One region of the Stenotrophomonas sp. Y-13 genome, then DNA from elsewhere that is predicted to be linked to it. Evidence: riboswitches for the same ligand, from Rfam matches in the RefSeq annotation. Region 1 holds a riboswitch; the other holds the start of a gene.
The links. A riboswitch is a leader RNA that binds a small molecule or an ion and turns the genes downstream of it on or off. The one in region 1 is predicted to bind thiamine pyrophosphate.
Positions count from the first base shown of each region.

Region 2: it holds a riboswitch for thiamine pyrophosphate, as region 1 does, so the genes downstream of both, ACJ7VY_RS14040 (TonB-dependent siderophore receptor) here and thiC (phosphomethylpyrimidine synthase ThiC) in region 1, are expected to answer to the same signal.

Region 1 covers NZ_CP176501.1:2,882,755-2,886,849, forward strand. The annotation lists gene ACJ7VY_RS13045 (winged helix-turn-helix domain-containing protein) at 1-102, opposite strand, end outside; gene thiC (phosphomethylpyrimidine synthase ThiC) at 571-2,448, opposite strand; TPP riboswitch at 2,551-2,652, opposite strand; gene ACJ7VY_RS13055 (BCCT family transporter) at 2,928-4,095, shown strand, end outside.
Region 2 covers NZ_CP176501.1:3,111,341-3,115,435, reverse strand. The annotation lists gene ACJ7VY_RS14040 (TonB-dependent siderophore receptor) at 1-1,701, opposite strand, end outside; TPP riboswitch at 1,772-1,868, opposite strand; gene ACJ7VY_RS14035 (GrpB family protein) at 2,187-2,723, opposite strand; gene ACJ7VY_RS14030 (hypothetical protein) at 2,786-3,073, opposite strand; partial or broken gene ACJ7VY_RS14025 (aminoglycoside phosphotransferase family protein) at 4,019-4,095, opposite strand, start outside.

The DNA.
Region 1 (4,095 bases):
ACGGGCGCCAGGCGCATGCACCTCGCGCGATGGCAGGACGACCAGGCAGTCGCCGATATGCAGGCGTTCAGGGGGGGAAAGAGCGCTGTTGATGGGTTCCATGCCGGTCAGGGATTGAATCGCTGGAGGGCATCGTCCTGTGCCCGCCCCCTGGTGGTGTTGCCGCCAGTGAACCGCCAAATTCCGCAAATGGCGTCAACGCAAAGAGCAAATGTTTCAAGGCGCGCGGATATTAGCCTATGGCAGTTACCCGTGTACCCATGCGGGACGACACCAGGCTCTCTCTCGCCGACGCAATCCACATAATCCGTTTCAGAATTCGCGCCCCAGGGCGCGATTTTTTTTATCTGCCGTTCATTCTTTTGCAAACACCGTAGCACGCTGCAATCACGCAAACCCGCGTGATTGCAGCGTGCGCGGCCAATACGCGCCGCCGCACCGTTGTCACCGGCGCGGGCAATTCAACAAGCTGAAGAAAACATAAAGACAGATTCACGCCACTGCGCCCGTCCGCCGCGTGCGGGCGGGCGCGGCGGCGATCACCGCCGTGCCCGCGCGGGCACCGGCGCATCACTCGGCGCGGTACACCTGCGCACCCTGCGCGCGGAATGCCCTGGACTTCTCCTCCATTCCGGCCGCCAGCGCGCCGGCGGCGTCCAACCCGCGTTCGGCCGCGTAGTCGCGCACGTCCTGGGTGATCTTCATCGAGCAGAAATGCGGGCCGCACATCGAGCAGAAGTGGGCGAGCTTGTGCGCCTCCTTCGGCAGCGTCTCGTCGTGGAACTCCCTGGCCTTGTCCGGATCCAGGCCGAGGTGGAACTGGTCCTCCCAGCGGAACTCGAAGCGCGCCTTGCTCAGCGCGTTGTCGCGCACCTGCGCACCGGGATGGCCCTTGGCGAGATCGGCCGCGTGCGCGGCGATCTTGTAGGCCATGATGCCGTCGCGCACGTCCTGGCGATTGGGCAGGCCCAGGTGCTCCTTCGGCGTGACGTAGCAGAGCATCGCGGTGCCGTACCAGCCGATCATCGCCGCGCCGATCGCGCTGGTGATGTGGTCGTAGCCCGGCGCGATGTCGGTGGTCAGCGGCCCGAGCGTGTAGAACGGCGCCTCGCCGCACTCGCGCAGCTGCTTGTCCATGTTCTCCCTGATCAACTGCATCGGCACGTGGCCCGGGCCTTCGATCATGGTCTGCACGTCGTGCTTCCACGCGATCTTCGTCAGCTCGCCCAGCGTCTCCAGCTCGCCGAACTGGGCCGCGTCGTTGGCGTCGGCGATGCAGCCCGGGCGCAGGCCGTCGCCGAGCGAGAAGGCCACGTCATAGGCCTTCATGATTTCGCAGATCTCCTCGAAGTGGGTGTAGAGGAAGTTCTCCCGGTGGTGCGCCAGGCACCACTTGGCCATGATCGAGCCACCGCGCGACACGATGCCGGTGGTGCGCGCGGCGGTGAGCGGTACGTAGCGCAGCAGCACGCCGGCGTGGATGGTGAAGTAGTCCACGCCCTGCTCCGCCTGCTCGACCAGGGTGTCGCGGAACATTTCCCAGGTCAGTTCCTCGGCGCGGCCATCGACCTTCTCCAGCGCCTGGTAGATCGGCACGGTGCCGATCGGCACCGGCGAATTGCGGATGATCCATTCGCGGGTTTCGTGGATGTGCTTGCCGGTGGACAGGTCCATCACCGTGTCGGCGCCCCAGCGGATCGCCCAGACCAGCTTCTCCACTTCCTCGGCGATGCCCGAGGACACCGCGCTGTTGCCGATGTTGGCGTTGATCTTGGTGAGGAAGTTGCGGCCGATGATCATCGGCTCGCATTCCGGATGATTGATGTTGCACGGCAGGATCGCGCGGCCGCGGGCGATTTCGTCGCGTACGAATTCGGCGGTGATGCGGGGCGCCAAGGCGGCGCCGAAGTGCTCGCCCGGGTGTTGCTTCAGCAGCTGCGCGTCGCGCACCTCGTCCAGCCGCTGGTTCTCGCGGATCGCGACGAACTCCATTTCCGGGGTGACGATGCCACGCCGCGCGTAGTGCATCTGGGTGACGTTGGCACCGGCGCGCGCACGCCGCGGCAGGCTGCGCGCGGGGAAGCGCACCGCCTCCAGCGCCGGGTCGCACGCGCGGCCACGGCCGAACGTCGAACCCAGCTGGGCCAGGCATTCGCTGTCGCCGCGTTCCTCGATCCATGCGCGGCGCAATGCCGGCAACCCGGCGCACAGGTCGATGCGCGCGTCCGGGTCGGTGTAGGGGCCGGACGTGTCGTAGACCGTGACCGGCGGGTTGTGCTCGCCCCCGAACAGGGTCGGCGTGCGGGTCAGCGCGATCTCGCGCATCGGCACCCGCAGGTCCGGGCGCGAGCCGGGCACGTGGATCCTGCGCGAGCCGGGGATCGGCTGCGTGAGCGATCCGGAGAGTTGCTGTGCCTGCTGCTGCAGGGCGGAAAGCGGTGCATTCATCGGGCGTCGTCCTGTTGGAGGCCCACGCGGATGCACGGGCCGGACGAAGCGAAGGCGCGCCGCCACCGGCGCATGGACGCAGCCTGGGCAGGCGTCCACGCACGGCAACATTGCGAAGCTTCCCTACGCCGGTATCAACCGGATCAGGTTCCAAGGGACTGTCTCAACCGTGGCGCCAACGCCGCGGTACCCCCGCTTCGGGCGGCATTAGAACACGAAGCGGCCGGCCGGGTGGAACGCGCGGCCGGCACGCCACCGGCGCGGGCCGCGTGGCGGCGACGCGGCGGGCACTAACGGATTCGTGACGTCGGGTTCAGTAGGATGCGCCGCTGCCGCCGCCAGGCGGCCCCGTGCCGCCATGCCGGCCTCCCTCCTTCCGTGTCCGCGGGCAACCGGTTACGCCATGACCGGCGCCGCGGCGACCGGTTCCGCTGCAAGCCCTGGCTCGCCCCCCATCCCCAGATCGGAGAAGCTCCTCCATGGTGTTTCGTGTTTCCATCGCGCTGGTCGCCGCCCTGGTGCTGCTGGCCGGCATCGCCCCCGGCCCCTTCAACGACGTGGTGCAGGCCGTGCTGGTCGACGTCGTGCGCAGCGTCGGCTGGCTGTACCTGCTGATCGTGTTCCTGACGCTGACCTTCCTGCTGTACTTGGCGTTCGGCCGTTTCGGCAACCTGCGCATCGGCGGCGAGGACGCCGAGCCGGACTTCTCGCGCGCCAGCTGGCTGGCGATGCTGTTCGCCACCGGCATGGGCATCGGCCTGGTGTTCTGGGGCGCGGCCGAGCCGATCTCGCATTTCTCCAAGCCGCCCGAGGGGCTGCCGCCGCAGAGCGTGGACGCGGCGCGCGCGGCGATGCGCTACGCCTTCTTCCACTGGGGCCTGCACCCGTGGGCGATCTACGCCCTGATCGGGCTGGCGATGGCATGGTTCCAGTACAACCGCAACGGCCGCGGCCTGATCAGCGACATGCTGCAGCCGCTGATCGGACGCCACCACCGCGGTGCCATCGGCCACGCGGTCAACATCGCCGCGGTGGTGGCCACCGCGATCGGCGTGGCCACCACGCTGGGCTTCGGCACCATCCAGATCGCCGCCGGACTGCAGCGCGTGTTCGGCCTTACCGCCAGCGTGTCGGTGCAGCTGGGCATCATCGCCATCGCCTTCGTGCTGTACATGGCCTCGACCCTGAGCGGCGTGGACCGTGGCATCAAGTGGCTGTCCAACTGCAACCTGCTGCTGGCCGCGCTGCTGCTGGCCGCGGTGCTGGTGCTGGGGCCGACCGGCTTCATCTTCGACACCTTCACCACCACCCTCGGCGCCTACCTCAACCAGCTGGTGACCATGAGCCTGCGCATGTCGCCGTTCTCGGGCAGCACGTGGGTGGCGGACTGGACGATCTTCTACTGGGCCTGGTGGATCGCCTGGGCGCCGTTCGTGGGCGCGTTCATCGCCCGCGTGTCGCGCGGGCGCAGCGTGCGCGAGTTCGTGGTCGGCGTGGTGCTGGCGCCGACGCTGCTTGGTTTCGTGTGGTTCTCGGTGTTCGGCGGCAGTGCGCTGTGGGCGCAGATCAGCGGCCACGCCGACCTGCTGCAGGCGCTGGGCAACGGCTATGAGACGGTGCTGTTCGCACTGTTCGACAGCCTGCCCG
Region 2 (4,095 bases), 230 kb from region 1:
CTGCACGAAGGTGTAGCCGTAGTCGCTGGCGTCCGGTTTGGCGTACTGGAACGGCCGGCTGATGCGGAACAGCGCCGCGCCCAGGGTCAGCGCGTCGGTGGGCGTGTACTTGGCGCCCACTTCCAGCTGGCGTGACAGCACCGACGGCAGGAAGCTGCCTTCGTTGCTGGTCCAGAACGGCGCTTCCTCGCCCAGGGCGATGCCGCGCACGTAGCTGGCGTACAGGTTGAGCTGCGGGTTGGCACTCCAGATCAGCGCGGTCTGCGGCAGGAAGTGCGACACCCGGCTGTCGCGCTCGGGGTTGCCGCGCTTGTCCCAGGCGCGCTCGTCCAGGCGCACGAAGCGGCCGCCGGCGAGCCACTGCCAGTTGTCGGCCAGCTGCATGCGGTCCAGCACGAACAGCGCCTTCTGGCGGCTGTCCACGCGCCGCACGGAGGGGCCCGGCTGCAGCGGCGAGGGCTCGAACTGCGGCACCGCGGGGTCATGGATGTTGCCGGTGCCGACGTATGCGTTGACGTTGCGGCGCTTGTCCACGCTGCGGTGGAAGTAGTCGGCGCCAAGCACCAGCTGGTGCCCGACCGCGCCGGTGGCGAAGCGGCCGCGCAGTTCGGCGCGCAGCTGCTGGTTGCGGCGGGTGTCGTCGGGGCTGCGGTAGTCGTAGATGTCGTAGTCGCCGTTGGGCGCGAAGTAGTTGCCCGGCACGCTGCCATCCCAGCAGGCTTCGGCGTAGTAGCAGCCGTAGGCGAAGGCGACGTTGTCGTCGATCACCGAGCGGCTGTGGCTGGCCGACACGCGCGACTGCCACGCCGGGCTGAAATCGTAGGTGTGCAGTGCGCTGAGGTTGGTGCTGTCGATGCCCACCGGCTTCTGCCAGCGCTGGTAGCCCAGCATTTGCGTGCGGTCCACGTGCTGCGGCAGCGCGCTGGCGCCCAGCAGCTGGTAGCCCGAGGCCGAGCGCTGCGCGCTGGTCTGGTAGCTGGCGTCCACCTCCAGCTTGCCGCGTTCGCCGATCAGCCAGTCGGTGGCCAGCGCGTAGAAGTTGCGGCGGCCGTCGGCATGGTCGATGTAGGAGTGGCTGTTGTCCCAGGCGGCGTTGAAGCGCACGCCGATGCGTGGCGTCAGCCAGTGGCCCATGTCGATGGCGGCGTAGCGCGAGCCTTCGGCGTCGGTGCCCAGGGTGACGTTGCGCACCTCGGCCGGGCGCTTGCCGACGTAGTTGATGACGCCACCCGGGGCGATCACCCCGGCGGCCAGCCCGGCCTCGCCCTTGAGGATTTCCACCTGCTGCACGTTCTCCAGCGCCAGCCGCTGTTCGCCGGCGATGCTCAGGCCGTTGAAGCGGTAGCCGGTGGCGGTGTCCAGCGCGAAGCCGCGAATGGCGACGTTCTGGTAGTAGCCCACCGGCGCGTAGCTGTCGCCCAGCGAGGCATCGTTGTCGGCCAGCTCGGACAGCGTGCGCACCACGCGGCGGTCGAGCAGCCCGCGGTCCAGCACGCTGATCGAGGCCGGGGTGTTCTTCCAGTCGCCACTGCCGAAGCTGTTGGACTGCGGCTCCTTTGCGCCGGGTTGTTTGGCCTGTACGCGCACGGCAGCCAGCTCGGTGGGCGAGCGCTCGGCGGCGGTGTCCAGGGCGTGCGCGTGCAGCGGCAGGGCCGCGGCCAGCGCGGCGGTCAACAGCGAAAGGGAGGGGCAGCGGTTCATTCGTTTCGTCATCAGCCGTGGGGGGAGACGAAGCGAAGGCGCGCACGCGCGACCGGCCACGAAGGCGGTGTGCCTGCTGCTCAAAGCTCCCTACGCCGGTGCAAACCGGATCAGGTTCCAAGGGACTCTCTCAGCCTGGACAAGCCCAGGCACCCCCGCTTCAGGCGCGTATTTGACCACAAAAGCCGCGGCTTGGCCCGTGGGTGGGTTTGGGGGCGCTTGCGCGCATGGGGCCTCGCATCTCGTAGATGCGGGGCTCGCCCCGCATGGAGCCTTCCCGGCGAAGCCCCTTACGTGCTGCCAAGGAGCCGGAAAGCTCTGCCATCGGACTGGACGCCGCCGCCAGCGAGTTGGACGCAGTAGAAGCGCTCAGACGGACTACGGGTTTGGTCACCGGCAGAAATCGGCCAGAAGCCGACGTTCAACGTTTGACATGAGAGGCGTTTGGAGGCTGTAGGCCGGAAAGCATTCTCTCGATGGAAGGGTTAGGCGGCTCGTGACACGGCTTGAACGAAGTGCGCCTTGGCATCTGTATATGCCTCTCTGTCTTGTGAATGCTCGGTAGTCATTTGGACCTTGAGCTTTTCGTACTTTGCTGCGAGGTCAGGATCGGCGCGCAGCGCATTCCGGAACTTGAGGCGCTCACTCCAAACAGGCCCCGCGTGAACGACAACATGCAGATGATGAGTGCGGTGGCCGTTGGCCCAACGCATGAACCACTTGCGATCTGTGAGTGACCGGTTGAACTCAGCGGATGTGGTGTAGCCGGATTTGCACAGAACTTCGCCAATCGACTCTGCAACTTCCATTGATGCCACGCCAGCAAGGATGTCGATGATGGGCTTGGCCATCAACCCTGGAACTGACGTGCTGCCGATGTGCTGGATGTCGATGATCGTGCCGGGCAGCAGTGCATGAAGTCGTTGGCGCTCTTCTTCGTAAAGAGACGGCCAAGCTGAGTTGTACGCGCAGAGTTTGACTTCTTCGTTGATCGCCGCTACGAGGGACTCTTGCTCATCCATTGCACGCCGCCTAACTCCGGAATTAAGCCGCGCCGCGAAGCGGCGTCGGCCTGAGTGAATTGTTAGCTGCTATTGCCGGAAGGCAACTGCTTGTCATACCAGGCTTCTGAATGTACGTCTTTCTTAGCCGCGGCTATCAAGGACTCTAGCTGCGCAACGGCTATACGAACAGGACGGCCACATACTGTCAGCTCTAGTGCCAGTGACTCATCCGCCGGATCAGCTACAAAGCTCGCGAAGTAATGTTTTTCCCCGGAGATATCACAAGAGAGCTCAAGCTGCATTCCCTCCCCATGCATCCCGGCCCATTGGGTACTGATTGTTGGATAAGACACTGAATTGTTGGTCATAACAGCTAACGCCTGAATTAGGCCGCGCCGCGAAGCGGCGTCGGCCTGAATGAATTGCTAGGTGGCAAGGCTAGCAAGTGCAAACACAAAAGCAACCGAGCCTGCGCCAAGTAAACCGTAGGTAGCCCAGAGAGGCATGCCCTGACCAAATGAGAAGGCAACGTATCCCGCCCGCGGGTCTCTCCCGGAGAGGATAGACACTATGAAGATGGCCAGAAGTGGCAAAACAGACGCGAGGCCGAAACCAAGCCCGAGTGGTCGCCAGTCGGTGTTGTCGAAGCCGCCGATCCGATACAGGGCGACACCGAAGATAAGGCCGAGAAAGAAGAGAGTGTTGGCCGTCCAGATAGCAGGACGATGTTGCCGAAGAAGCGCGTCGCGTGACTTTCCGTTGTGCCTTGAAGGCAGCCGACGAGACCAGCGAGAGGTGAGCCATGTGGCAATGATGCCACCAGCCACACCGCTAAGAACTGGACGTATCGACTCAAATTCCATTGGCACCTAACTACCGAATAGACGGACCCACGGGTCAGGTTATGCGACTTGTCTACAAAGCACCGTATGGCGAGCTTTTCTCTTGCGATACCTCGATCTTAGGGTGGCTTGGTTCGGCTAACAAGCCAGCGTATAACCGGATCCACCGATGGGCTCAGTTATCACGGCAAGCTCGTTCCGGTAGCAGTACAGATGTCCGCCCTGGGCCGCTTGCCGCCGGCGCAGTGAAAGGACGCCCTACTCAGTTCGTCGGTATCGCCGGCCGGTTCAACCGGCGTCGGTGTTCGACCAACTCGACTGGGGATGTCCAGCCAACCGGCATTCCATAACCTTGTGCCGGGCAAGCCCGGCACCTACGGGTGCGGGTTCCCGCAGCGCCGCGCTCCAAGGGGCAGGTTTGCCTTGCATGGTCCGTACTCCGTAGATGCGGGGCTTGCCCCGCATGCGCGTTCAGGCGGCCGCGTGCAGCGCCGCCAACAGCGCCTGGCCTTCGGCGCTGCCGAACCATTGCGCGTGGCCGAGCAGGA